DNA from 2 places in the Frigoribacterium sp. PvP032 genome. Region 2 is predicted to be linked to the other one. Evidence: predicted binding sites of a transcription regulator. Region 2 holds the regulator's gene; the other holds the start of a gene.

Region 1 (7,755 bases), 630 kb from region 2:
TGTCGGAGGAGATCGAGGTCGCCACCGGTCGCCACGTCGGGAACACCCCTCAGGCGCTCTCGCACCTGGCCCTCGTCCGCGCCGCCGACGCCATCGCGAAGGCGCAGAAGGCGCAGGAGGCCCAGGCCGTGGCTCGGGCCGCCGCCTGAGACGGCGACGGCCGCCCTGCTCGGTGAGCAGGGCGGCCGTCGGCACGAGGAGGAGCGTCGAGGCTCAGGCGGGCCAGTCCGACGGGCCGGTCGAGCCGGCCGCGTAGGTGTCGAGCGGCACGTCGCCGGCCTTCCAGGAGTCGATCACGGGGGCGACGATCGCCCAGCAGCGCTCCGCGACGTCGCCGCGGATGGACAGCGTGGGGTCGTCGTGGAAGATGCCGCTGAGGACCTCGCCGTAGGGGGTCAGCTCGGGCTTGCCGAGCGTGACCGACATCGTCGACTTCTCGAGGTCGAAGGGGTTGCCCGACCCGTTGGTCGTGACGCCGAGCTCCATCGTCTCGGGGCTGATCTCGATCCGCAGCGTGTCGGGGGTCGAGGCGCCGTTCAGGCCCTCGGGAAGCGCAGGCACCGGCTTGAAGGTGATCAGCACCTCCTTGCGGATCTTCGTCATGCCCTTGCCCGAGCGCAGGATGAACGGCACGCCGGCCCAGCGGCGCGTCTTCACCTCGAACTCGACCTCGGCCAGCGTCTCGGTCTGGCGGTCGACGTCGACGCCGTCCTCGTCGGCGTAGGCAGGCACCTCCTTGCCGTCGATCGTGCCGGCGGCGTACTGCGCGCGACGGCTCGACGCGACGGGGTCGCCGCCCTTGACCCAGGTGGCACGCAGCACGCGCGCGATCTCGCTGCGGAGCTCGACCGAGTCGATGCTCGACGGGGCGTCCATCGCGATGACGGCGAGCACCTGCAGCAGGTGGCTCTGGATCATGTCGATCAGGGCGCCGGCCTTGTCGTAGTACTGCGCGCGGCCCTCGAGGCCGAGGACCTCGTCGTAGAAGATCTCGACCTTCTCGATGTTCTCGCTGTTCCAGACCGGCTCGAACAGGCGGTTGGCGAAGCGCAGGCCGATCATGTTCAGCACGGTCGCGCGGCCGAGGAAGTGGTCGGTGCGGTGGATGCGCTCCTCCGGCACGATCTTGAGCAGCTCGGCGTTGAGCTCGCGGGCGCTCGCCTCGTCGGAGCCGAAGGGCTTCTCGAGGGCGAGGCGGAGACCGTCGGGCAGGTCGATCTCGGCGAGCGCCTGGATCACCTTGGTGCTGATGGCCGGGGGCAGCGCGAAGTACATGACGGGCGTGCCCTCGGACGCCTCGAAGAGGGCCTTCAGGTGCTCGACGGTGGTCGGGTCGCCCTGGATGTACTGGCTGGAGGCCAGCGTCTTCTTCGCGAGGTCGCTGCCGGCGTCGCCGTTGAAGGCGGTCTTGACGACGTCGTCCCATTCTTCGGGGCTGCGCTCGCTGCGGCCGGTGCCGATCAGCTGCACGTCGACGCCGCGGTCGCTCTTGAGGAGGCTGGCGAGGCCGGGGAGGAGGAGACGCTCGGTGAGGTCTCCCGAGGCTCCGAGGATGATGAGGGTGGTGGTGTCTGTCACAGGTACGGCTTCCGTGAGGGCGGCGACGGGTCGCCGCTCGGTGTGTGAGGGGTACGGGCTGCCGGGCCGGGGCGGGGTCGTGACACGCCGCAGGGGCGCTCGCGAGACCGGCGCAGGGCGCGGCGGGGCGTTCGGCGACGATGCCTCCCCCACCGTACTGCGCGCGGGCCCAGGACGCCGTCAGCGTTCGCGGGGAGCGTCCTCGGCCTTGCCGTCCGCAGCAGGGCCCTGCGCCTCCTGGCGTCGCTCGCTGTCCCGCGGGGCGGTGTCGCGGGGGGCGGTGGGGTCGTCGACGGGGCCGGTGCTGGTGGTGCCGCCGACCGCGGCCTCGCCGTCGTCGGCGTCGACGTCCCCGTCGTGGTCGAGGTCGCCGACGGCCTCGTCGTCGGGTCGCGGCGCCGTCGAGTCGTCGGGGTCGAGCGCGGCGATGATCCGCCCGAGCGAGACGGCGACGGAGACGCCGCCGCTGGTGGCGACCGTGGGCAGCTCACGGTGCGAGTCGATGGCCCGCCAGAGCTCCTCGACGTCGCGGCGGGCGGAGACGAAGGCGTCCCGGTCGTCGCCGCCGCGCCTCCTGATCACCTCGCCGACGCTGCGGACAGCGTGCGCGACGACCGGGGCGAGGTCGTCGACGATCCCGACCTGACGGCCGATGCGACGGCCGAGGATGCCGGAGACCTCGGCGAGGTCCTGCAGATGGAACCCCACCCGCTCGAAGACGACCAGGTCGGCGTACTCGGAGCCGAGGTCGCGGCGTCGCAGCAGCCAGCGGGGGTTGAGGCGGCGCGACTCGTCGGCGTACGCGACGCTGTCGCGGACGTGCCGCAGGGTGCTCGGCAGCACGGCCACGCGGCGCTCCCAGTCGTCGTCCTCGATCGGCCAGTCGGCCTCGAACACGGTGGCGACGTCGTCGGCACGGTCGGCGAGCGAGGCCTGCACCAGGCGGAGCCGCTGCTCGGCACGGCCGGTGTAGAGCGGCGGCACCAGGAGGAGGTTGACGAGCACGCCCACGGCGACGCCCACGCCGATCTGCACGACGTAGCCGGTGGAGTAGTCACCGGCGTTCGCTCCCCCGAGCAGCAGCACGAAGAGACCGGCGGTCAGCACCCAGTCGCGTCCAGCGCCGAGCCAGCGGAAGCCGGCGATGAGCGTCCCCAGGCCGACGACCAGCGCCACGGCGAGCACGCCGGGCTGCCCCTCCTGCAGGGCGAACACCGTCGTGGCGAGCAGCACGCCGATCACGAGGCCGAGGATCGTCTGCAGCCCCTGCTTGAGCGACGTCTTCACGGTCGGCCAGAGCGCCAGAACGGCCCCGAGGGGGGCGTAGTACGGGTACTCGGCGGCGACGCCGGGCACGTGGGGCGCGATCCAGTAGGCGAGGGCCGCGGCGAGCGCCCCCTTCACGGCCATCAGGAGGCGCGGCTGGGCCAGCAGCGTCCGCGTCCACCGGGAGGCGGTGCGGGCGGAGTCCTGGGCGGCGGCTCGTCGGTCGGGCATCTGACGATGATGACAGCAGGGCGCGGTCGCCGCCTGGGGCGCCGGCCGGGTCGTCGTACCCCGCCCTGGCGACGTACACTCGTCGAACACACGTTCGAACCGCCCTCGGCCGGGAGGTCGGACGAGAGAAGCACCGAGGCAGCACGATGCGTTTCACCCACCTGCACGTGGCGTCGTCGTTCAGCGCGCACTACGGCACGACGCCGCCGGCGCAGCTCGTCGAGCGGGCCGCCGCCCACGGCGCGGACGCGCTGGCGATCACCGACCGAGACGGCCTCTACGGGGCGATCCGGCACATCGGCGCCTGCCGGGCCGCGGGCATCGACCCGATCGTCGGCGTCGAGCTCGGCTGCGTCGACGACACGGCCGACGACAGCGGCCACGGCGGCGGCAGCGCCCAGGAGGCGGGGGGCGCGTCGGCCGTCAGCGGTCGCGTCGGCGGGGCCCGCACCTCCTCGTCCGCCTCTTCCGTCGACCGGATCGTCGTGCTCGCGCACGGGGCGGGCGGGGGTCGTCCGGGCGCGGGCTGGGCGGCCCTCTGCCGGCTGATCAGCGCGGCGCACGGCAGGGCGACGAGACGGGTGAGCGGCAGCGCGAACAGCGTGGCGACGATCCAGCGGTCACGGCTGCGGGCGTTCCTGCGCGGCGACGAGGGCGCCGACGCGACGGTGCTGCTCGGGCCCGACTCCGACGTGGGCCGGCTGGTGGCCGAGGGGCGGCACACGGCAGCCGCCGCGTCGCTGGCGGCGTGGGCGCGCGAGCTGCCCGGCGGCGTGGTCGTCGAGGTCGTCTGCCACCTCACCGAGCCGGGCGAGAGCCGCAGCGTGCGGCACGCGGCTCGCATGCTCGAGCTGGCCGAGCACGTCGGGGTGCCTGCCGTGCTGACCAACGCGGTGCGCTACCTCGACCCCGACGGCGCGGTCACGGCCGACGTGCTCGACTCGGCGGGGCACCTGGCGCCGCTGGGGGCGTTCACGCCGCAGCCGAACGCCCAGGCGTCGCTCAAGGAGGGCGACGAGATGCGTGCGCTGGCGACCCTCGTGGCCGACGCCTCCTCGTGCCCTCGCCGGGCTGCGGAAGAGATGCTGGCCGAGACCGAGCGGCTCGCCGACCGCTGCCGTCTCGACCCCGACGCCGACCTGCGCTGGCGTCGGCCGAAGACGCCGGAGCTGAGCGCCATCGGCGTCGACGGCGATCCCGACCAGGTGCTGTTCCGCCGGGCAGAGGCGGGCGTCACCGAGCGCTTCGGCCACGCCGACCAGGCGCTGCGCCGCACGGTCGACGAGCGGATGCGCTACGAGCTGGGGATCATCACGGGCTTCGGCTTCGCCAGCTACTTCCTCACCGTGGCCGACGTGTCGGCCCTGATGCGCGACATGCGGGTGCGGAACGCCGCACGCGGGTCGGGTGCCGGCAGCCTCGTCACCTACCTGCTGCGCATCTCGAACGTCGACCCGATCGAGCACGACCTGCTGTTCGAGCGGTTCCTCGGCAACAAGCGCGAGACGCTGCCCGACATCGACATCGACGTCGAGTCGGCCAGGCGGCACGAGATCTACCGGGCGATCTTCGACCGCTACGGCAGCAACCGGGTCACCCTCATGTCGATGCAGTCGACCTACCGGGGCCGGGGGGCGGTGCGCGACGCCGGCCAGGCCCTCGGGCTCGACGACGACCAGATCGACCTCGTCGCCAACAACGTGTGGCGCTCGAACGCCCGCGACCTGCGCACCGCGATGGCCGAGAAGCCCGAGCTGAGGGCCATCGCCGACCTCGCCCGCCAGAACGGGCAGATCGACCTGCTGGTCGACCTGACCGAGCGGCTCGACCGGCTGCCCCGGCACATCTCGATGCACCCGTGCGGGGTGATCCTCGGCGACTCCGACCTGCTCAGCACGACCCCGGTGCAGCCGAGCGGGATCGGGCTCCCGATGAGCCAGTTCGACAAGCACGACATGAACGACGCGGGGCTGCTGAAGCTCGACGTGCTCGGCGTCCGCATGCAGAGCTCGATGGCCTACGCGCTCGACGAGATCGAGCGGGTGAACGGCGCCCGCGCCGCCCTGGCCGGCGGGCTCTCCGTCGACGTCCCCTACGTCAACCGGCAGGGGCGGGTCGAGCTCGACGAGATCCCGCACGACGACGAGCCCACCTTCGAGGCGATCCGCACCACCCACACCCTCGGCATGTTCCAGATCGAGAGCCCGGGGCAGCGCGAGCTGATCGGCAAGATGCAGCCCGACCGCTACAGCGACCTGATCGCCGACATCTCGCTGTTCCGCCCCGGCCCGATGAAGGGCAACATGGTCGCGCCGTTCCTCGACACGAAGCACGGGTTCCAGCGGCCCGACTACCTGCACCCGAGCTTCGCGCCGTTCCTCGACGACAGCTACGGCGTGGTGATCTACCACGAGCACGTGCTGCGCATCCTCGAGGCGACGATGGAGGTCACCCTCGCCGAGGCCGACGAGATCCGCCGGCACATGGGCAAGGGCCAGGACGACGCCCTCGAGGTCGAGTTCCGGCGGCGCACGACCGCGAACGTCGACGACGACGGCAGGAGGCGGTTCACCGACGCGCAGGTCGACAAGATCTGGGCGGTGCTCAAGGGCTTCGGCTCGTTCGGCTTCTGCAAGGCGCACGGTGCCGCCTTCGCGCTGCCCACCTACCAGACCGCCTGGCTGAAGACCCACTACCCGGCCGAGTTCCTCGCCGGGGTGCTCACCCACGACCCCGGCATGTACCCGAAACGACTGCTGCTCACCGAGGCGCGACGCATGGGCGTGCCCGTGCTGGCACTCGACGTCAACGCGTCGACCGACGTCTACAGGGTCGAGCGGGTTCGCGCCCCGGCGACGCCGATCGCGCCGAGCCGCCCCGGCGACCTCGGCATCCGCCTGTCGCTGTCCGACGTGCACGGCATCAGCGACTCCGAGCTCGCCCGCATCGTGGTGGGCAGGCCCTACGAGTCGATCACCGACTTCTGGCAGCGGGCCACGCCGTCACGGCGGCTGATGGAGCGACTTGCGCAGGTCGGCGCGCTCGACTCGCTGGCCGGCCCAGGCCGGACGAGGGGCGACGTGCTCGCCCGTGTGCGGTCGCTGACCCAGCGCACCGCCCGTCCCCGCGCCTCCGACGTGCAGAACCAGCTCGACTTCTCGGTCGACGACTCGGCCGAGGTTCCCACCGGCACCCCCGAGGTGAGCCTGCGCGACAGGGTCGGCGACGAGCTCGACATCCTGTCGATGGAGGTCAGCGAGCACGTGATCGAGAGCTACCGCCCGATGCTCGACGACCTCGGGGTCGTCCGTGCCGCCGACCTGCGCGACCACTGGAACGGCACCACGGTCCTCGTCGCGGGCATCCGCATCGCCACCCAGACGCCTCCGATGCGCAGCGGCAAACGGGTCGTGTTCATCAGCGTCGACGACGGCACCGGCTGCGCCGACGCGACCTTCTTCGAGGAGGCGCAGGCGAGGTCTGGCCCGCTCCTGTTCGGCACGAAGCTCCTGCTGATCCAGGGCCGGACCAGGCGCACCGGCGAGCGCGGCATCTCGCTCGAGGCCGAGGCCGCTTGGGACTTGAAGGCGATGTGGCGCGACTGGCAGGCGAGCCGGGCCGCGGCGGGAGCAGGCGAGGGGCACGAGCTGCCCGACCTCTCGGACGCGTCTGCGTAGGGTGGTGGGCATGAGCGACGAGCAGCAGGCGAAGGGCACGTACGTCGAGCCCGGCCAGGAGTACACCCGCGACACGAACTACATCGAGGACAGGATCACGCGCGATGCCGTCGACGGCTGGCCCGTCGAGGCTGGCCGCTACCGGCTCGTCGCCGCCCGTGCCTGCCCCTGGGCCAACCGCACCGTCATCTCGCGCCGCCTCCTCGGCCTCGAGGGCGCCATCTCGCTCGGCCTGCCAGGGCCGACCCACGACGCCCGCAGCTGGACCTTCGACCTCGACCCCGACGGCCGCGACCCCGTGCTCGGCATCGAGCGACTTCAGGAGGCGTTCTTCGCCCGGACCCCCGACTACCCCCGCGGCCTCACCGTGCCCGCGATCGTCGACGTCCCGACCGGCAAGGTCGTGACCAACGACTTCCCGCAGATCACCCTCGACTTCGCCACCGAGTGGACCGAGCACCACCGCGAGGGTGCTCCCGACCTCTATCCCGAGCACCTCCGCGCCGAGATCGACGAGGTGAACGCCGTCGTGTTCCGCGACGTGAACAACGGCGTGTACCGCGCCGGGTTCGCCGGCTCGCAGAAGAGCTACGAGCGCGCCTACCGCACGCTCTTCGAGCGGCTCGACTGGCTGTCCGAGCGCCTCGCCGACCAGCGGTTCCTCGTGGGCGACACGATCACGGAGGCCGACATCCGCCTCTTCACGACGCTCGCCCGCTTCGACGCCGTCTACCACGGGCACTTCAAGTGCAACCGCTCGAAGCTCGCCGAGATGCCGGTGCTCTGGGCCTACGCCCGCGACCTGTTCCAGACCCCCGGGTTCGGCGACACCATCGACTTCGACCAGATCAAGGCCCACTACTACGTGGTCCACAGCGACATCAACCCTACGGGGATCATCCCGGCCGGCCCCGACCCGTCGGGCTGGCTGACCGAGCACGGCCGCGAGCAGCTCGGCGGGCGGCCGTTCGGCGACGGTACTCCCCCGGCGGCGCCGCCCGAG
Region 2 (7,755 bases):
GCGCGGCGGCGAGGGTGAAGGCGCCGGAGTACAGGGCCTTGCCGACGATGGCGCCCTCGAGGCCGAGCGGGACGAGCTCACGGAGGGCCGCGATGTCGTCGAGGCTCGAGATGCCGCCGGAGGCGATGACCGGGCGGTCGGTGCGCTCCATCACCTGACGGAGCAGGTCGGTGTTCGGCCCGGTCAGGGTGCCGTCCTTCGTCACGTCGGTGACGACGTAGCGGGCGCACCCCGCGTCCTCGAGCCGGGCGAGGACGGTCCAGAGGTCGCCGCCGTCCTCCGTCCAGCCGCGTGCGGCGAGGGTCGTGCCCCGCACGTCGAGGCCCACCGCGACGGCCTCGCCGTACTCGGCGATGACGTGGGCGGCCCACTCGGGGTTCTCGAGCGCGGCGGTGCCCAGGTTGATGCGCTTGACGCCCGTGCTCAGGGCGTCGTCGAGCGACCGGTCGTCGCGGATGCCGCCGCTGAGCTCGACGTCGATGCCCTTGACCTGCTTGATGACCTTCTTGATGATCGACCGGTTGTCGCCCCTGCCGAAGGCCGCGTCGAGGTCGACGAGGTGCAGCCACTCGGCGCCCTGCGACTTCCAGTCGTCGGCCGCCGCCACGGGATCGCCGTAGCCGGTCTCGGTGCCCGCCTCGCCCTGCGTCAGGCGGACGGCCTGCCCGCCCGCGACGTCGACGGCAGGGAACAGGGTGAGGCCGGGGGTCGTGCAGAAGTCGCTCATGGTGTCTCTCTCGCGGACGTGCCGCGTGCTGTCGCCGACGTGGGCCGGGATCGCGGTCGGGTCAGGGGGTGCAGGTCACAGGGTGCGGAGCCAGTTCGAGAGCAGCCTGATGCCCGGCTGACCCGACTTCTCCGGGTGGAACTGCGTCGCCCAGAGCGGCCCGTTCTCGACGGCCGCGACGAAGCGACCGCCGTGGTCGGCCCACGTGACGTGGGGCTCGGGGAACGGCCGGATGACGTCGAGCGTCCAGGCCTGCGCCGCGAACGAGTGCACGAAGTAGAAGCGCTCGTCGCGCACGCCGTCGAAGAGCACGCTGCCCTCGGGGGCGTCGACGAGGTTCCAGCCCATGTGCGGCAGGACGTCGGCCTTGAGCTCGTCGACGACGCCGGGCCACTCGCCGAGTCCGCCGGTCGTCGCGCCGCGCTCGACCCCGCCCTCGAAGAAGACCTGCATGCCGACGCAGATGCCCATCACGGGTCGGCCGCCGGCGAGGCGCCGGTCGATCATCTCGCCGCCACGGACGGACTGCAGCTGGCTCATCACGGCGCCGAACGCCCCGACGCCGGGGACGAAGAGACCGTCTGCCGCCTGCACCCTGGCGCGATCGCGGGTGAGCTCGACGTCGGCGCCCGCGAGCTCGAGGGCCTTGACTGCGGAGTGCACGTTGCCGCTGCCGTAGTCGAGGACGGCCACCGTGGGACGGACCGTCACAGTGCGCCCTTCGTGGACGGCACCCCGGTCACCCTGGCGTCGGGCTGGACGGCCTGGCGCAGCGCGCGGGCGAGCGCCTTGAACTCGGCCTCGGCGATGTGGTGCGGGTCCCGGCCGCCGAGCACCCGCACGTGGACGGTGATGCCGGCGTGGAACGTGATCGCCTCGAAGACGTGACGGACCATCGAGCCCGTGAAGTGCCCGCCGATGAGGTGGTACTCGAAGCCCTCCGGCTCACCGGTGTGGACGAGGTAGGGACGACCGGACACGTCGACGACGGCCTGGACCAGCGCCTCGTCGAGGGGCACCAGGGCGTCTCCGTAACGGGAGATGCCGGCCTTGTCGCCCAGCGCCTCCTTCAGGGCACCGCCGAGCACGATGCCGACGTCCTCCACCGTGTGGTGGACGTCGATGTGGGTGTCGCCCGAGGCGGACACGTCGAGGTCGATCAGCGAGTGCTTCGACAGGGCCGTCAGGAGGTGGTCGAAGAACGGCACGGACGTGTCGATCGACGAGCGCCCCGTCCCGTCGAGGTCGAGGGACAGCTGGATGCGCGACTCGCTCGTCTCACGGGACGAGGAGGCGGTGCGGGCGCGAGGCTGATCGGTCACGAGGAGAGCCTAATGTCGCGCAGGGCGTCGAGGAACGCGGTCGTCTCGGCCTCGGTGCCGGCGCTCACCCGGAGGTGGCCCTCGATGCCGAGGTCGCGCACGATGACGCCCCGGGCGAGGAGGCGGCGGAACACGTCGGCCGGGTCGTCCACGCCGCCGAAGAGCACGAAGTTCGACCAGGTCCGCCAGGGGATGTAGCCGAGCTCGGTGAGGACGCGCACGATGCGGTCACGCTGCTCCTTGATGTCGTCGACCATGGCCAGCATCTCGTCGGCGTGCGCGAGCGCCGCCACGGCCGCCGCCTGCGTGAGGGATGACAGGTGGTACGGGAGGCGCACCAGCCGGAGGGCGTCGACCACGGCGGGGTGCGCGGCCATGTAGCCCACCCGCGCCCCGGCGAAGGCGAACGCCTTGCTCATGGTGCGCGACACGATGAGGCGCTCCCGGCCCTCGAGCAGCGTGAGCGCCGTGGGCTGGCCGGCCGGCATGAACTCGGCGTACGCCTCGTCGACGAAGACCATGCCGTCGGTCGCGTCGTAGGCGGCCCGCACCGTCTCGAGGTCGAGCGGCGTGCCGGTCGGGTTGTTGGGCCCGCAGAAGAAGACGACGTCCGGCCGAAGACGCTCGATCTCGGCCACGGCCGTCTCGGGCGAGATGGTGAAGCCCTCGTCCCGGGCGCCCTCGAGCCACGTGCTGCCGGTGCCCGCCGCGATGATCGAGTGCATCGAGTACGTGGGCGGGAAGCCCAGCACGGACCGGCCCGGACCGCCGAATGCCTGCAGGATCTGCTGGATGACCTCGTTCGAGCCGTTGGCGGCCCAGATGTGGTCGCGGCTGAGGCCGTGCCCGAGGTAGCCCGCCAGCGAGTCGCGCAGGATCGAGAACTCGCGGTCGGGGTAACGGTTCACGTCGACCAGGGCCGCACCGACCGCCTCGAGGATGTCTGCGGCGACGTCGGCGGGGACGGGGTGGGTGTTCTCGTTGACGTTGAGGGCTACGGGCACCCGCTCTTGGGGAGCGCCGTAGGGCGACAGACCCTTGAGGTCGTCGCGGATGGGCAGGTCGGCGAGGCTGAAGGACACGACCCCATGGTAGGCGGCGAGCGGAGAGCCGACCTCACCGTGGCCTCTTCGTATGAGGCCAGGCCTGGCCCGGTCAGCCCCCGTCAGGTCAGCCCCGGTCAGGTCAGCGGCTGTACTTCTCGGGCACGGCCAGGGTCTGCCCCGCGGCCACCTCGGCGCTCGGCAGGTTGTTCAGCCGGACCAGGTCGCTGACGACGTCGCGAGGGTCTTTGGTGGGGGCGATCTCGCTCGCGACCTGCCAGAGCGACTCGCCGCCCTCGACGGTGACCTGGGCGAAGGACACGTCGGCGGCCTGGTCGGACGCGACGGCACCCGGGCCGAGGAGGAGGCCGGCGGCGACGATGCCGGTCGCGCCGAGCGCGACCGCAGCGCCGACGACCCGACGGCCTCGACGCGTGATGCGGAGGCGGGTGCGGGTGGCGGCGTTGCCGACGGTGCCGCGGCGGACGGTGCTGCTGCTGCTGACGGTGCTGACGGTGCTGATGCTGGTGGCGCTCATGGGGTGGTTCCTTTCACCGCGAGAGTTGGTCGTACGAGTTCGTGCCCGGCACTCGGCCGGGAATGCCGGACACGAAGACGTGTACCGAACATATCTTCGATCCGGCCCGACGGCAACCACTTTCTTCGAACACCGGGCCGAGGAATGCGCGACACACTCGAACATGTGTTTCGCCAAGGGGCCGTGATCCGATAGGTTCCAGTCGGTGGTGCGAGTACACCAGCGACCACCGACATCGACGGCAGGAGAGACATGACCGACCGGCACAGCGCCACGGCGACCGCCCCGGCGACGCCCCCGCGCAAGGCGCTCACGGCCAAGCAGGAGTCGATCCTGGCCGCCATCCAGGCGAACATCGCCCAGAGCGGCTACCCGCCGAGCATGCGCGAGATCGGCGACGCCGTCGGGCTCAAGTCGTTGTCGAGCGTCACCCACCAGCTGAACCAGCTCGAGCTGGCCGGCCGCATCCGCCGCGACCCGAACCGTCCGCGTGCGCTCGAGGTCCTCGGCGACCCGGCCCCCGTGGCGCCGGTGACGAGCATCCTCTCGACCAGCGACGACGGCGACACGGCCCACGTGCCGATGGTCGGGCGGATCGCGGCCGGCATCCCCATCACCGCCGAGCAGCAGGTCGAGGACGTCATGCCGCTCCCCCGCCAGCTCGTCGGCAAGGGCGAGCTGTTCATGCTCCGCGTGGTCGGCGAGTCGATGATCGACGCGGCGATCTGCGACGGCGACTGGGTGGTCGTCCGCCAGCAGCAGAACGCCGAGAACGGCGACATCGTCGCGGCCATGCTCGACGACGAGGCCACGGTGAAGGTCTTCCGTCAGCGCGACGGCCACACCTGGCTGCTGCCCCGCAACAGCGCCTTCGAGCCGATCGTCGGCGACCACGCGCAGATCCTCGGCAAGGTCGTGGCGGTGCTGCGCTCGGTCTGACGCGGCCTCGGGAACGACGAAGCGCCTCCTGCCCTGACGGGTCGGAGGCGCTTCGTCGTGAGGAGAGCGAACGGCTCAGGAGGCGGCGGTCTCCGCCGTCTCGGCCTGCACGAACGGCGAGAGCGCCGCTACGTCGCTCGGGTACACACGGGCGTGGACCCGGGTGCCCTGCTCGTCGTAGTCGGTCGTCAGGACCCGCCCGGAGTCGTGCAGGTGCGAGACCACGTCGCCGCGGTCGTACGGCACGAGCAGGTCGAGCTCGACCTCGGGCTCCGGCAGCAGCCCCGCGAGCTTCGCGAGGAGCTCGTCGATGCCCTCGCCCGTGCGCGCGGAGACGAAGACGGCCGTCGGCTCGAGGCCCTGCAGCACCAGCCGCTGGTCGGCGTCGACGAGGTCGCTCTTGTTGAAGACGACGACCTCGGGGATGTCGCGCCCGTCGACCTCGCCGATCACGTCGCGCACCGTCGCCAGCTGCGCGGCCGGGTCGGGGTGCGACCCGTCGACCACGTGCACGATGACGTCGGAGCCCGCGACCTCCTCGAGCGTTGAGCGGAACGCCTCGACGAGCTGGTGCGGCAGGTTGCGGACGAAGCCCACGGTGTCGGCGTAGGTGAACGGACGACCGTCGGTCGTGGCGCTCTTGCGGACCGTCGCGTCGAGGGTCGCGAACAGTGCGTTCTCGACCAGGACGCCAGCGCTCGTGAGCCGGTTGAGCAAGCTCGACTTGCCCGCGTTCGTGTAGCCGGCGATGGCCACGGACGGGACCTCGTTGCGGTCGCGGTTCGCGCGCTTGGCGTCCCGCGCCGGCTTCATCTCCTTGATCTGGCGTCGGAGGCGGGCCATGCGCGTGTGGATGCGGCGACGGTCGAGCTCGATCTTCGTCTCGCCGGGGCCCCTGCTGCCCATGCCGGCACCGGCGCCGCCGACCTGGCCACCGGCCTGGCGGGACATCGAGTCGCCCCAGCCGCGGAGGCGCGGCAGCAGGTACTCGAGCTGGGCGAGCTCGACCTGCGCCTTGCCCTCGCGGCTCTTGGCGTGCTGGCTGAAGATGTCCAGGATCACGGCCGTGCGGTCGATCACCTTGACCTTGACCACGTCCTCCAGCGCTCGCCGCTGGCTCGGTGCGAGCTCGGTGTCCGCGATCACCGTGTCCGCGCCGAGGGCGGCCACGGTCTGGCGCAGCTCCTCGGCCTTGCCCTTGCCGAGGTAGGTGCTCGGGTCGGGGTTCGGCCGGCGCTGCAGCAGGCCGTCGAGCACCGAGGCACCTGCGGTCTCGGCCAGCGCGGCCAGCTCGCGCAGCGAGTTCTCGGCGTCGGAGAGCGAACCCTGGGACCAGACGCCGATCAGGACGACGTTCTCGAGGCGGAGCTGTCGGTACTCGACCTCGGTGACGTCCTCCAGCTCGGTCGAGAGACCGGCCACGCGGCGGAGCGCGGCCCGGTCTTCGCGGTCGTACTGGTCGCCGTCGCCGGAGCCGTCGAGGGAACGGGTCTGGATCGCCTGGGCAGGCGAGAAGATCGTGTAGGCGGACGCCCGCGACGCCGCACGCTCGAGGACCCGAGCCACGACGTCGTCGCCGTGCTGTCCGTTGCGCTCGTCGTCGAGCGGGGTCGTGGGGGTGTCTGTCATCGAAGTGATACTAGCCCTCCGGAGGGGGTCGAGCCTGGGCCGTCACGGGCCAGGCAGCTGATGTTCGGTAGGTTGTCGTCCATGGCCAGCGACCACTACTTCTCCCCGAACCCGGAGAGCGAGCTGCGTCGGCGGACGATCACGGCGACCCTCGCGGGGCGAGAGCTGACGCTCACGACGGCGTCGGGTGTCTTCAGCCCCGAACGGGTCGACCCGGGCACGGCCGTCCTGTTGGCCGGTGCACCGCAGCCGCCCGCGACGGGCGACCTGCTGGACGTCGGGTGCGGGTGGGGCCCCATCACACTGAGCCTCGCGTTGTCGTCACCCGACGCGACGGTGTGGGCCGTCGACGTGAACGAGAGGGTCCTCGACCTCGTCCGTGAGAACGCACGGGCCGCGGGCCTCGTCAACGTCAACGCCGTGACGCCCGACGGTGTTCCCGACGACGTCGTGTTCGCGTCGATCTGGTCGAACCCGCCCATCAGGGTCGGAAAGGAGGTGCTGCACGGCCTCCTGGAGACCTGGCTGCCGCGCCTGCAGCCGGGCTCCGACGCGTGGCTCGTCGTCCAGAAGAACCTCGGCGCCGACTCGCTGCAGGCGTGGATGAACGCGACCATGGCGGACGTCGTCCGGGTGGAGCGCTCGTCGACCAGCAAGGGCTACCGCGTGCTGCGGGCCCGGCGCGCCTCCTAGAGGGTCAGCGCTCCGCTGAAGACCAGCTCGGCCGGGCCGCTGAGCGACACGTGGTCGCCGTCGGCCCCCGGGGCCACGTGCACCCCGAGCACGCCGCCCGGGACCTCGACCGCCCAGTCGTCGGGGGCCCCGGCGCCGGCCCAGTGCCTCACGGCGAGGGCTGCGGCTGCGGCTCCCGTTCCGCACGAGAGCGTCTCTCCGCTGCCGCGCTCGTGGACGCGCATGCGGATGTGCCCCGTGCCGTCGATGACGAGGGGGTCGGACGGAACGACGAACTCGACGTTGGCGCCCTCGGCGGGCGCCGGGTCGAGCAGTGGCACCCACGAGAGGTCGAGCCCGTCGAGCTCGTCGTCGGAGGCGAGGGCGACGACCACGTGCGGGTTGCCGACCGAGAGCGAGAGACCCGGGCGTGCCGCGTGCAGCTCTCGGGCACGGACCGTCGGCTCGTCGTCCCCCAGCGTCCAGGTGCCGAGGTCGACCCGGAAGCCCGAGCCGTCACGACGGACCGTGCGCACGCCGGCGCGCGTGCCGATGGTGAGGGCCTCGCCGACGGGGAGGTCGACCAGGCCGCGCTCGACCAGGTAACGCGCGAAGACACGGACACCGTTGCCGCACATCTCGGCCAGGCTGCCGTCGGCGTTGTGGTAATCCATGAACCACTCGGCCGCGGGGTCGCTCGCCAACGCTGCGGCGCCGGCGGGGAGGGCGGACGAGCGGACGGCTCTGATGACCCCGTCGGCGCCCACGCCGAACCGCCGGTCGGTCAGGGCGCGGATGGCGACCCCGTCGAGGTCGGTCTCGCCGTCGGCGTCGGTGAACAACACGAAGTCGTTCCCGGTGCCCTGTCCCTTGGTGAACTGGAGC

The links. Region 2 encodes LexA, which represses DNA repair genes until DNA is damaged. Its sites were predicted from a motif close to TCGAACANNTGTTCGA; they were not measured.
Region 1: the regulator LexA is predicted to act here: its motif matches at 3,158-3,173, upstream of JOE35_RS08175 (DNA polymerase III subunit alpha).

What each region holds. Positions count from the first base shown of each region.
Region 1 is NZ_JAFIBM010000001.1:1,772,632-1,780,386, reverse strand. It holds gene JOE35_RS08190 (glycoside hydrolase family 15 protein) at 1-149, shown strand, start outside; gene JOE35_RS08185 (glucose-6-phosphate dehydrogenase) at 214-1,578, opposite strand; gene JOE35_RS08180 (aromatic acid exporter family protein) at 1,759-3,075, opposite strand; gene JOE35_RS08175 (DNA polymerase III subunit alpha) at 3,222-6,752, shown strand; gene JOE35_RS08170 (glutathione S-transferase family protein) at 6,763-7,755, shown strand, end outside.
Region 2 is NZ_JAFIBM010000001.1:2,403,291-2,411,045, forward strand. It holds gene priA (bifunctional 1-(5-phosphoribosyl)-5-((5-phosphoribosylamino)methylideneamino)imidazole-4-carboxamide isomerase/phosphoribosylanthranilate isomerase PriA) at 1-727, opposite strand, end outside; gene hisH (imidazole glycerol phosphate synthase subunit HisH) at 803-1,438, opposite strand; gene hisB (imidazoleglycerol-phosphate dehydratase HisB) at 1,435-2,049, opposite strand; gene JOE35_RS11040 (histidinol-phosphate transaminase) at 2,046-3,131, opposite strand; gene JOE35_RS11045 (LysM peptidoglycan-binding domain-containing protein) at 3,235-3,630, opposite strand; gene lexA (transcriptional repressor LexA) at 3,883-4,569, shown strand; gene hflX (GTPase HflX) at 4,645-6,198, opposite strand; gene JOE35_RS11060 (class I SAM-dependent methyltransferase) at 6,280-6,891, shown strand; gene dapF (diaminopimelate epimerase) at 6,888-7,755, opposite strand, start outside.